Regions from separate parts of the Simplicispira piscis genome, predicted to be linked through region 2. Evidence: predicted binding sites of a transcription regulator. Region 2 holds the regulator's gene; each other region holds the start of a gene.
The links. Region 2 encodes HrcA, which represses chaperone genes, less so after heat shock. Its sites were predicted from a motif close to TTAGCACTCNNNNNNNNNGAGTGCTAA; they were not measured.

Region 1: groES (co-chaperone GroES) is a predicted target of HrcA. The motif match lies at 1,393-1,419, and genes of this name have one in related genera.
Region 3: rpoH (RNA polymerase sigma factor RpoH) is a predicted target of HrcA. The motif match lies at 1,470-1,496, and genes of this name have one in related genera.

Annotation. Positions count from the first base shown of each region.
Region 1 covers NZ_BAAGQN010000006.1:140,199-144,251, reverse strand. Annotated here, with positions in the region: gene groL (chaperonin GroEL) at 1-929, opposite strand, end outside; gene groES (co-chaperone GroES) at 1,014-1,304, opposite strand; gene ACYVOC_RS02850 (NUDIX domain-containing protein) at 1,548-2,618, opposite strand; gene ACYVOC_RS02845 (DUF1328 domain-containing protein) at 2,986-3,171, opposite strand; gene metK (methionine adenosyltransferase) at 3,612-4,053, opposite strand, start outside.
Region 2 covers NZ_BAAGQN010000018.1:229,011-233,063, forward strand. Annotated here, with positions in the region: gene recN (DNA repair protein RecN) at 1-1,233, opposite strand, end outside; gene ACYVOC_RS14590 (NAD kinase) at 1,236-2,132, opposite strand; gene hrcA (heat-inducible transcriptional repressor HrcA) at 2,161-3,165, shown strand; tRNA gene ACYVOC_RS14600 (tRNA-Arg) at 3,854-3,930, opposite strand.
Region 3 covers NZ_BAAGQN010000006.1:37,169-41,221, forward strand. Annotated here, with positions in the region: gene ACYVOC_RS02340 (EAL domain-containing protein) at 1-399, shown strand, start outside; gene ACYVOC_RS02345 (hypothetical protein) at 622-960, shown strand; gene cutA (divalent-cation tolerance protein CutA) at 967-1,305, opposite strand; gene rpoH (RNA polymerase sigma factor RpoH) at 1,527-2,462, shown strand; gene ACYVOC_RS02360 (AsnC family transcriptional regulator) at 2,569-3,036, opposite strand; gene ACYVOC_RS02365 (D-amino acid dehydrogenase) at 3,167-4,053, shown strand, end outside.

The sequences.
Region 1 (4,053 bases), on a different contig from region 2:
TCCAGCGTCAGGCCGACTTCTTCAGCGATGACCTTGCCGCCCGTCAGGATGGCGATGTCTTCCAGCATGGCCTTGCGGCGGTCGCCAAAGCCAGGGGCCTTGACAGCGACGACCTTCAGGATGCCGCGGATAGTGTTGACCACCAGCGTGGCCAGGGCTTCGCCTTCGATATCTTCTGCAATGATCAACAGAGGACGGCCGGCCTTGGCGACTTGCTCCAGCGTGGGCAGCAGGTCGCGGATGTTGCTGATCTTCTTGTCGAACAGCAGCACGAAGGGGTTGTCCAGAATCGCGGATTGCTTGTCGGGGTTGTTGATGAAGTAGGGCGAGAGGTAGCCGCGGTCGAACTGCATGCCTTCGACGACTTCGAGTTCGGATTCCAGCGATTTGCCGTCTTCGACGGTGATCACGCCTTCTTTGCCGACCTTGTCCATCGCATCGGCAATGATCTTGCCAATGGTTTCGTCCGAGTTGGCCGAAATGGAGCCGACCTGGGCGATTTCCTTGGAGGTGGTGGTGGCCTTGGAGGCTTTCTTCAGCTCAGCGACCAGGGCTGTGACAGCCTTGTCGATGCCGCGCTTCAGATCCATCGGGTTCATGCCGGCGGCCACGTACTTCATGCCTTCGCGCACGATGGCCTGGGCCAGCACGGTGGCGGTGGTGGTGCCGTCACCAGCGATGTCGGAGGTCTTGGAAGCGACTTCCTTGACCATCTGCGCGCCCATGTTCTGCAGCTTGTCCTTGAGCTCGATCTCCTTGGCGACGGACACACCGTCCTTGGTCACGGTGGGGGCGCCGAACGAGCGCTCGAGCACCACGTTGCGGCCTTTAGGGCCCAGGGTGGTCTTGACGGCGTTGGCCAGAATGTTTACACCTTCGACCATGCGTGCGCGGGCTTCGCCGCCGAAAACTACGTCTTTTGCTGCCATTTTGGAGCTCCTGAATATGGGTTAAATACGGTTCCAGCGCCCGTCTGTCAAGCGCTGTAAGCTATCAATAAAGTAGCTTGCGAATTACTTCTCAACGACGGCAAAAAGGTCGTCTTCCTTCATGACCAGCAGCTCGTCGCCATCGACCTTGACGGTCTGGCCGCTGTACTTGCCAAACAGAACGCGGTCACCGACCTTGACGCTCATGGCGATGCGCTCGCCGTCTTCGTCGTGCTTGCCCGGGCCCACGGCCAGCACTTCACCCTGGTCGGGCTTCTCGGCGGCGTTGTCGGGGATGAAGATGCCGGAGGCGGTCTTGGTTTCGCTTTCGATGCGCTTGACGATCACACGGTCGTTCAGGGGGCGAAGTTTCATTGCATATCTCCTGGATTCAAAAAACACTTGCGATGCAAAGCGCCTGATAGGCAGACGCTCAGTAATTTCAGCTCGATATGGGGTGCTGCTAGCACTCACATCGGGCGAGTGCTAATGATAAGGGCATTTGGCGGCGTTTCAAGAGGAGGGCCTTTGTCACCATGGCAAAAGCCACCATTTCTGGTGGCCGATGCGGTGGCGTGGCGCACCAGGGTACGGGGCCCAAGCGGGGGGAAGTCGCGTCTAGCTTTGAGCCTCGGCAGGCGCCAGCAAGCCCAGAAAGCTGTCGAGGATATGAAAATGGTCCTCGAAGTATTCGTCTTCCAGCCTCGCAAGTGCGTCGATGGCCACCCATTCGGCCTGTGCGGCGTCGTCATCGGCAAGCACGTGCGGTGGTGGTCGATCGCCCAGGTCGAAGTAGTGCGCATGGGTGATGGTGCGCCCGCGTTGGCTACGCGCCGGATGGTCGAAAACGCGTACCGCCTGGAACGCCTGCGCCAGCGCATCCGTTGGCAGGTCGCAATGGGTTTCCTCCGCCAGTTCGCGCAGGCAGCTTTGCCACAGGGTTTCGTTGGATTCAATAAACCCACCGGGCAGTGCCAGCAGGCCGCGCCCTGGTGCATGGGCGCGCCGGATCAGCAGCACCTGGTTGCGGCAGCGCAGCAGTGCATCGACGGTGACAAAAACAGGCGGATAGGGCGCTGCAGACCACGCTTGGCGGGCCGCCTGCAGCGCGTGCCACTCGCCCTGCAGTGCACTGTAGGCGGGGTGCAGGGCAAATTGGCGCAGAAAATCGAGACTGGAATCGGGCAACTCGTCCTGTATCTGGGCCAAGGCTGCTTGGGCGTGGCCCGGTGCGGCCGAAAAATAGGCGGCGCGCAAGGGCGTGGCATCGGTGTCGGTCTGCCGAGCCAGGGCGCGCAACTCCCAATGGGGAAAGCTGCGCAAATAACCGCTGGTGGCATCCTTGAAGTGCCCGATCAGGCAGATTTTGGTCCGCTCCGGCGATGATTCGCCCTGCTGCACAAGGCAATCGTGCACGCTCGCCTGCACTGCGTGCGCCCACCGGGCTTCGTCGAAGTAGTCGCGTATCGGAAGCATGTGCACCCGTGCCTGGTCGGACTCGGGTAGCGCACCGTGCAGCAAGGCGGCACGTTCTTGCCAGGTGAAAGGGTTGCGCGGCGAACGCGCGGCATGGGCAGAGCCCAGCACGACAATGACCTGGCGCGCTGCGGCAAGTGCATCGCGCAGCAGTGCCAGATGGCCGTTGTGTACGGGCTGGAAGCGCCCAATGAGGATGGCGGTGTCGTACATGCTTTGAAAAAATGAACTGCTGGCGCTGGTGTATGCAGCGCAGGTGTTGATTTTCAGTCAAATGGGTCGAACACGCCTACCAGAAAGCCACGGCGCGTGGTGGGCATACGGCCCGATAGACCACAGGGGATAAATCTGGCGCAAACGCACACTTTGTGCCGGGCTTGTCGCTGTGGGCCAGATCAGCGCGCATGGCGCAGTCAAAACGAATAAAAGAGATCCATGTCTTTGCGGCTTAAATTCAATCTGGTGCTGCCGGGGGTGCCGCCATGGCCAAGGTTGTGTGGGTGCAACCGCGTGGTGCAGGCGCAGGAGGCCGTCTGAATCAGCGCCCAGTCCTGCTCAGGCAGGGCTGGGCTTTTTTCGTTTACCTCAGCGCCTTGCGGGCAGCCCCAACGCCCAGCACCGCCAGGATGACGAACAGCACGGCAATTGCCAGGAAGATGAAGAACAGGATCTTGGCAATACCGGCCGCGCCGGCTGCGATGCCGGTAAAACCGAGCGCGCCGGCGATCAGCGAGACGATGGCGAAGATGATGGCGTACTTGAGCATGTCGTTCCCCTTGAAGGACCCCGCGCGCTGGATGGCGCGGCTTGTCTGCAAAGGTAGCGGGGCGACCCGTCGTACGCCGTAGGAAGTGGGGCGAAGCGCTTGTAGGACGAACCGGGCATGTAGGCCCGGTCCATCCTGGTGCCGTGGTTGGCGCCCCGACACTGCGCTTGGGTGCGGCGCGCCCTACAGCCCGGCTGCTGCCCGCAGCGCTGGGGCTTTGTGGCTTCGGCCCGGCCCTGCGGGCCTTCACTTCGCTGCGTGAAATGAGCCTGCGCCGCAAGGTTGCCGACCCGCTGCGCGGGTTGCCGGGCTTACAGCCCAGCCGCTGCACGCAGTGCTGGGGCTTTGTGGCTTCAGCCCGGCCCTGCGGGCCTTCACTTCGCTGCGCGAAATGAGCCTGCGCCGCAAGGCTGCCGAACCCGCTGCGCGGGTTGCCGGGCTTACAGCCCAGCCGCTGCACGCAGCGCGGCAGCCTTGTCCGTTCTCTCCCAGGTGAACTCGGGTTCGTCGCGGCCGAAGTGGCCGTAAGCGGCGGTCTTTTCGTAGATGGGGCGCAGCAGATCCAGCATCTGGATGATGCCCTTGGGGCGCAGGTCGAACTGCGCGGCCACCAGCTTGGCGATCTCGGAGTCGGGGATCACGCCCGTGCCCTCGGTGTAGACCGTGATGTTCATCGGGTGTGCCACGCCGATGGCGTAGGCCACCTGGATCTGGCACTGGCGCGCCAGCCCAGCGGCCACGACGTTCTTGGCCACGTAGCGTGCGGCGTAGGCTGCGCTGCGGTCTACCTTGGTCGGGTCTTTGCCGCTGAAGGCGCCGCCGCCGTGCGGGCAGGCACCACCGTAGGTATCGACAATGATCTTGCGGCCCGTCAGGCCGCAG
Region 2 (4,053 bases):
TGCCACCAGGAAGGATATGTCGTCCACGCCATGCGCCGCCGACTCGGCGGCTCTCTCGATATGGACGGCAAACATACCACCAACCATCCCCAATTCCTGCATGGCCGCGGTGATCGCACGGGATAACCGTGGAGCGGCTTTGGCGCGGGTCTGTGAAAGGGATCGCGCGGCATCCTGGTAGGCCTTGGCATATTTGCGCTCTGTTTCCTGCAAGACGGCCAGATCGGCCGCGCTGTCGAGTTGGTGTAGATCTTCCTTCCAGGAGTGCAGGAGCGTGGGTAATTCTTCTGGGGCTCTCTTGTAGCGCCTGGCCAGTGACATCCACAGGGCCACCCGAGTGTCGGCTTCTTCCAGAGAGCGAGGGTCCAGATCGGCATGGCGCAGATAGGCGTGCAGGCTGCGTACGGTTTCATCGGCTTGCGCCAGGCTTGCGGCAAGTGTTTCTGAGAGCTCGACAAAAGCGGGCTCCAGGTGTTCGCGGGCTTTGAGCAGATCGAGCGCGCGTGCCAGGCCCGTGCGGGCGCTTGCGTCTTCGGCATCCAGAATGCCAAGGGCTTTCTGGGCTGTTTCCAGTAATTCCTGGGCATGCAGCAGGCGCGTGTGCTGGGCGTTGAGGGTTTCCCACTCATCGGCTGCTGGCGCAAGTTTGTCCACTTCTGCAATCTGCCATTGCAGTCGTTCGCGTTCGCGTTGGAGTGTCTCTTGGGCTGCATGCGCATGCGTAACCTGGGCCTGCGCAGAGCGCCAAGCGGCCCAGCATGTTTGAACATTCATGGACGAAGTGCCGGCATAGGCGTCCAGCAAGGCGCGGATGGAGTCTGTGCGCACCAGGCTTTGCCAGGCATGTTGCCCATGGATGTCCAGCAGTTGCTCGCCGAGCGCACGCAACTGCGTCGCGGTTGCGGGGAAGCCATTCACCCAAGCCCGGCTTTTGCCTTGCATGTCAATGGTGCGTCGCAACAGGAGCGCTTCTTCCTGCTCAAACCCCCACTCTTCCAGCCAGGGGAGGAGGGACGTTGGGCAGTCAAACTCTGCGCTGATGTCCGCGCGCTGGGCGCCTTCGCGAACAAAGCCTGCATCGGCCCGTGCGCCCAAGGCCAGCTGCAATGCTTCGATGAGGATCGATTTTCCGGCGCCGGTTTCGCCCGTCAGGGCTGTAAAGCCCGCGCTGAAGTCCAGTTCGAGTGCTTGCACAATGACAAAGTCACGCAGTGCAATGCGTCGGAGCGCCATTGTCAGGAGCCTCCTTCGTTCCAGCGCAGTTTTTTGCGCAGCGTGTCAAAGTAATTCCAGCCCCTGGGATGTAGGAAGCGGACGCTGTACTCGGACCGGCGCACCAGTATGCGGTCGCCATGCAGTAGGGACGCGAGCGATTGCATGTCGAAGTTGGCACTGGCATCGCGGCCACTCACCAGTTCAATGGCAATTTCCGTGATGTCGGCAAGAACGATGGGGCGGTTCGACAAGGTGTGGGGTGCAATGGGCACCAATACCCAGCCTGGGATCGATGGATGGAGCATGGGCCCGCCAGCGGAAAGCGCATAGGCCGTCGATCCGGTGGGCGAGGCAATGATGAGGCCGTCCGCGCGCTGGTTGGCCACAAAATGGCCATCGACCTCCACCCGCAACTCCACCATGCCTGACGTCGCACCTCGATTGACCACGACATCGTTCATGGCGAAGGCGTCAAAAACAATCCGGCCTTCTCTTTCTACCCGGGCATGCATCAGGGGCCGGTGGTCTTCCTCGTATTCGCCATGCAGCATGGGTGTGAGGGTCGTCTGGTAGTTCTCCAGCGGAATGTCGGTGACAAATCCGAGGCGCCCTTGATTGATGCCGATCAGAGGCGTGCCGTGTCGTGCCAACTGGCGGCCAATACTCAGCATGGTGCCGTCGCCTCCGACCACAAGACCCAGGTCGCATTGCTCGCCAATCGCGTCAGCGTCCAGCGTGGGATGCTGGTCCATGCCGGTCGCCGCAGCGGTGCGCGTTTCCATGGCCACTTTGCAGCCCTGGCTCAGCAAAAAATCGGCAATGTCTTCCATCAACTGCCGAGACCCTGCTGCAGCCGTGCCAGCAACCTGGGACTGGTACTTGCCGATCAGTGCGACATGGCGGAAGTAAGGTGTCATATTGAAATTACATCACTAAAATCAACACATGCTGGATGACCGTGCCAAGTTGTTGCTCAAAGCGTTGGTAGAGCGCTATATCGAAGATGGACAACCCGTCGGTTCGCGTACGCTTTCGCGCGCTTCGGGGCTTGAACTCTCTCCGGCGACTATCCGCAATGTCATGGCTGACCTGGAAGAGTTAGGGCTGATTGCAAGCCCGCATACCTCCGCAGGACGCATACCGACTGCCAGAGGGTATCGACTGTTCGTGGACACTATGCTCACGGTGCAACGTGAACAAATCACCTCACATGCATTGGCGCCTGAGCAGCCGCAGAAGGTGATCGCGAATGCAGCGCACATGCTCTCCAATTTGTCGCAGTTTGTGGGTGTGGTCATGGCGCCCCGCCGGTCTTCCGTGTTCCGGCATATCGAGTTCCTGCGCCTGTCCGAGCGGCGGTTTCTGGTCATCATTGTCTCGCCCGATGGAGACGTGCAGAACCGGGTGATTTTTTCCGAGACTGACTTTACGCAGACGCAATTGCTGGAAACCGCCAATTTTCTGAACGCTCACTATGCCGGGATGGCAATGGAGAAGGTTCGGGAGAGAATAAAAACCGAAGTGGAGTCGCTGCAGGGCGAAATTGCAGCGCTGATGAAGGCCGCTGTCAACGTCAGTTCTGAGGCGCTCACGCAAGCCCAGGAAGAGGTGGTCATCTCCGGTGAGCGCAACCTGCTGGCTGTCAGTGATTTTTCGAAAGACATGGGTAATTTGCGTCGGGCTTTCGATCTGTTCGAGCAAAAAACGCAGATCTTGCGCTTGCTCGATGTCTCCAGCCAGGCAGAAGGGGTGCGCATTTTCATCGGCGGCGAAAGCCAAGTGGTTCCTTTTGAGGAGCTCTCCGTGGTCAGTGCCCCTTACGAGGTGGATGGGCAGATCGTAGGCACCTTGGGCGTCATCGGTCCCATGCGCATGCCTTATGAAAAAATGATCCAGATCGTGGACATCACGTCCAGACTGGTCTCGAACGCGCTAAGTCACCACAAGTGAATCTACAATAGAGAGCTTGAATGGGCCGTTAGCTCAGTTGGTTAGAGCAGAGGACTCATCGAAATGGTGACCACGGAAAGTAATTTCCGTCGGAAAACCGGGTGAACTCAAGGAAACCTAAAGCGCAAGCCAAGGCAATCTTGAGCCAAGCCCGCCGAAGGCAGGTCGAAAGACTGGTAGGCGGGAAGGTGCAGAGACTAGGACGTGAGGAGCCCATCCGATAAGCGTCCCCCGAGCGCCCGGCACCCCAACAGTTCGGCTGTGGGTGATGACATAGTCCAAGGAGTGGGGAAACCCACGCAAACTTGAATCCTTTGGTCGTTGGTTCAAGTCCAACACGGCCTACCATTCAAAATTTTCGGTGCACCGGGCGCGGGTGCCCGTTTTCGGTGGCTTATGCCTTCGTTGCTTCAGGCGCATCCATAGGCAATGGTTCTTGCTGCGTGCCGTGACCAGGCCAATACTTCCCTGTGGCGGCTGGGTAGCGCACGGAACGTGCTGTAGGCGCGCCTGTGCGGTCGTGCAAATCCCACGCTGTGAAATGGATTGAGATTCGATGGTTTTTCGGCTGTGGCGCTTATTGAATAAGCGTCAATAGCTATTAAAATTATAGCTATAAAGCGTGGCGCGTGTTTCGTTTCGCCAAAGGAAAAAGCCCTGACATCTTGCGATATCAGGGCTTACCTGTTGGTGCGGCTGGCAGGAATTGAACCCACGACCCCTTGGTTCGTAGCCAAGTACTCTATCCAACTGAGCTACAGCCGCTAAGCCTCAAATTATAGCAGGAAATCAGCTTTTTGAAGAATTCCTGCGAAAGATTGTTTTGTAAGCATTGCTGCATGCAAAACACATCAGAAGCAGGTGTGGATTGTAATTCAAGAAACTCCG
Region 3 (4,053 bases), on a different contig from region 2:
GACGTGGACAGTGTGATCGCCACCATGCTTGCGCTCAAGCAGCACGGCCTGGGCTTCTCGCTGGACGACTTTGGAACGGGTTATTCATCGCTGAGCTACCTCAAACGCCTGCCGCTGGACCAGATCAAAATCGACCAGGGCTTTGTGCGCGACGTGCTGCACGACCCCAAGGATGCTGCCATCGCCCACGCCATCATTGCCCTGGCCGGTCGACTGGGCTTGGCCGTGATCGCCGAAGGCGTGGAAACCGCAGAACACCACCGCTTTCTGCAGGAGCATGGCTGCCCGGCCTTCCAGGGCTACTTCTTTGGTCGGCCAGAACCGCTGGAGGCTTTCGAGCAGAGGGTACTGGTAGGCTCAATCGGTCGCAGCGCTCAAGTTCTGCCGCAACCGGACTGATAACCCTCCATCCATGCCATGGAGGGTGTCCCATGAAAATCGCCTCTTCGGCCCTGCACCTGCACGCACAACACTGCGCCACCCGCGCCACCACACCCGCAGACTCCCAAGAGAACCTGAAGCCCCGCCTGGCCATGGTGCGCGACCTGATCGAGCGCATGACTGGTGTGCTCGCCCAAATCAGCACCCTGCAGGCCGAACCGGCACCCGCTGCCACGGAGTTTGCCTCTGCCAGCCCATCCGCAAGCCGCGCGCAGTGCCGGTTTTGGCCTAATGGTCGAGCAGCACACACGGGTGGAAGAATCGGAACACACCCCATTCGCTGCCGAAGGCGTTGTACGTACCGCCGACGGGCAGGAAATCCGTTTCACCCTGCAGCTGGATATGCAGCGCACCCACCGCGAGGAAACCTGGAGCAGCCTGCACCTGGCCTCGGCCGACAGCCCCTTTGCCCTGCGCGGCGAACACAGCAGCGCCTTGAGCGCCGTGCGCTCGACCAGCATTTATCTGCGCGAAGACGGCAGCGCAGGCACCGTGCAACAGATTGACCTGGCGGTCTGACGCGCTTCAGGAGACCGTCTGAATCTCCTGTCGCACCCAGTCGGCATATTCCGCCGTGGCCCGCAGCGGCTGCACCACCAGCTCAGGCAATGCGTAGGGATGCTGCGCCCGCAACAAACCCAGCAGCGTCGGCACGGCCACAAGCAGGGTCTTGCACACCAGACGGTGCTCGCTTTCTTCATGCAGCGTGCCCTTCCAGTGGTAGTGCGAGGCGATCACCTCAATCTGCACACAGGCGGCCAGGCGCTGCTGCAGCACGGCCTGCGCCAGACGCCGGGCCTCTTGCGCGGTGGCCACCGTGGTTGTGACGGCGCTCAGTTCAGCGCAAGCCTCCAGCAGTTTCATACAGTTCTCCTTGGGTAGGCTGCCCCGGTTCCTCATGGAACAAAGAAATCACGGTATCGAGCTATAATTTTTATAGCTACCAGCGCTTACCCATTAAGCGTTAAAAGCCATTTTCACTCAAAATTCGTAAAACCTACACCCCAGCCCCCAGGGGAACTTCGGGTTTAGCAGTCCCTCGAAGAGAGTGCTAATATGATGATATTGAGGAAAGGAATTCTAGAATGACCATTCAATCTGGATCCGCAACGACGGCCCTGGCCCCTGCCAACCCCTGGGCGCTGGTGCCGCCGCTGGGCAATCTGGACGCCTACATTTCAGCGGTCAACCGCCTGCCGCTGCTGACCCCTGAAGAAGAGCAGTCGGCCGCACGTGCCTTGCGCAACGACAACGATCTGGATGCCGCCGGTAAGTTGGTGATGTCGCACCTGCGCCTGGTGGTTTCGATCTCGCGCCAGTATTTGGGCTACGGGCTGCCGCACGGCGACTTGATCCAGGAAGGCAACATTGGTCTGATGAAGGCGGTCAAGCGCTTCGACCCGGATCAAGGCGTGCGTCTGGTCAGCTACGCCATGCATTGGATCAAAGCCGAGATCCACGAATACATCCTGAAGAACTGGCGCATGGTCAAGGTGGCCACCACCAAGGCCCAGCGCAAGTTGTTTTTCAACCTGCGCTCGATGAAACAGGGCTTCAAGGCCGATGTTGACGCCAACGACACGCACCGCAATACGCTGTCCGAGCATGAAATCGACCTGGTGGCAGCGCAGCTCAAGGTCAAGCGCGAAGAAGTCATGGAGATGGAGACGCGCATGTCGGGCGGCGATGTGCTACTGGATCCCGCACCTTCGGACGATGGTGAGCAGGCCTTTGGCCCCATTGCCTACCTGGCCGATGTCGCGCACGAGCCCACGTCCATGATCGAGTCGCGCCAGCGTGACGAACTGGCCACCGACGGCATTGCCACGGCCCTCTCCAGCCTGGATGAACGCAGCCGCCGCATCGTGGAAGAGCGCTGGCTCAAGGTCAACGACGATGGTTCGGGCGGCATGACGCTGCACGAACTGGCAGCGGTTTACAGCGTGAGCGCCGAACGCATCCGCCAAATCGAGGTGGCGGCCATGAAGAAAATGAAGAAAAGCCTGGCTGAATACGCCTGACCGCCTTGTAATCACCTTCAAAAGGCGCGCACCCTCCCAGGTTGCGCGCTTCTTTTTTGGAAAATCGGGGGTTCTGGATGCCGATCCACCCACGGGGCTGCAGCACTCAACGGTCCACGGGCAGGACCTGGCTTTCCTTGACCTCTTCCATCACCACGTAGCTGTGGGACTGGGCGGTGACAGGCAGCTTCTTCAGCATATCGCCCAGCAGGTGGCGATACTCGCTCATGCCACCCAGCCGCGCCTTGACCAAATAATCGAAGCTCCCCGACACCAAGTGGCACTCCATGACCTCGGGCAGGTGCAGCAGCTCCTGGCGCACCTTGTCGAACACGTCGCCCGACTTGGATGAGAGCGTGATCTCGACAAACACCAGCAGCGTCTTGCCGAGCGCCGCCGGGTCCACCTTCGCGTGGTACCCGGTGATGACTTTTTCACGCTCCATGCGCCGCACCCGCTCGGAACACGGCGAGGTGGACAAGCCCACCTGCTCGGCCAGCTCGGTCATGGAAATACGGCCCTGGCGCTGCAGGATGTCGAGGATTTTTCGGTCGATACGATCGAGTTCGGTCATTTGAAGGGCGTGGTGGCAAAAACGCAGTCAATTTCAGCTGAAATTCTCGTATATCCATTCATATTAAGTGAAATTTACTGCATTCAAATCCATAAACTCCCTATAAATCTTGTTGACATTGGAGTGCGCGATGAAAGTCATAGTTTTGGGTGGCGGCGTGATCGGCACCACGACTGCGTATTACCTGGCCCGCGCCGGCGCCGAAGTGGTGCTGCTCGACCGCCAGAGTGGCCCTGCGCAAGAAACCAGCTTCGCCAACGCTGGCCAGGTATCTCCCGGCTATTCAACGCCCTGGGCCGCGCCCGGCATTCCCTTCAAGGCCATGAAGTGGATGTTCCAGAAGCACGCCCCGCTCTCGATCCGGCCCGACGGCAGCCTGTTCCAGCTGCGCTGGATGGCCGCCATGCTGAAAAACTGCTCGGCCGACCGCTACGCAGTCAACAAGGAACGCATGATGCGCGTGGCCGAATACAGCCGCACCTGCCTGCGCCAGTTGCGCGCGGACACCGGCATCGCCTACGAGCACCGCAGCCAGGGCACCTTGCAGCTGTTTCGCACGCAGGCCCAGCTCGATGCCGTACAGCGCGATGTCGCGGTGCTGCAGGAATGCGGCGTACCCTACGAACTGCTGGACCGCGACCAGCTCGCCTCGGTAGAACCTGCACTGGCGCAGGCGCGCGACCGCCTCACCGGCGGCCTGCGCCTGCCCAACGACGAAACCGGCGACTGCCACATGTTCACGCAAAAGCTGACCGAGCTGGCGCGTGGCCTGGGGGTCGATTTCCGTTTCGACCAATCGGTCGACGGCCTGCTCCACGACGGTGACCGCATCACCGGGGTGCGCGTGGGCGGCCAGGTGTTGACGGCCGACCGCTATGTGCTGGCGTTCGGCAGCTATTCGCGCGGCTTTCTGGAGCCGCTGGGGCTCAAGCTGCCGGTCTATCCGGTCAAGGGCTATTCACTGACGGTGCCGCTGCTCAACCCGGCGCTGGCGCCGCAATCGACCGTACTCGACGA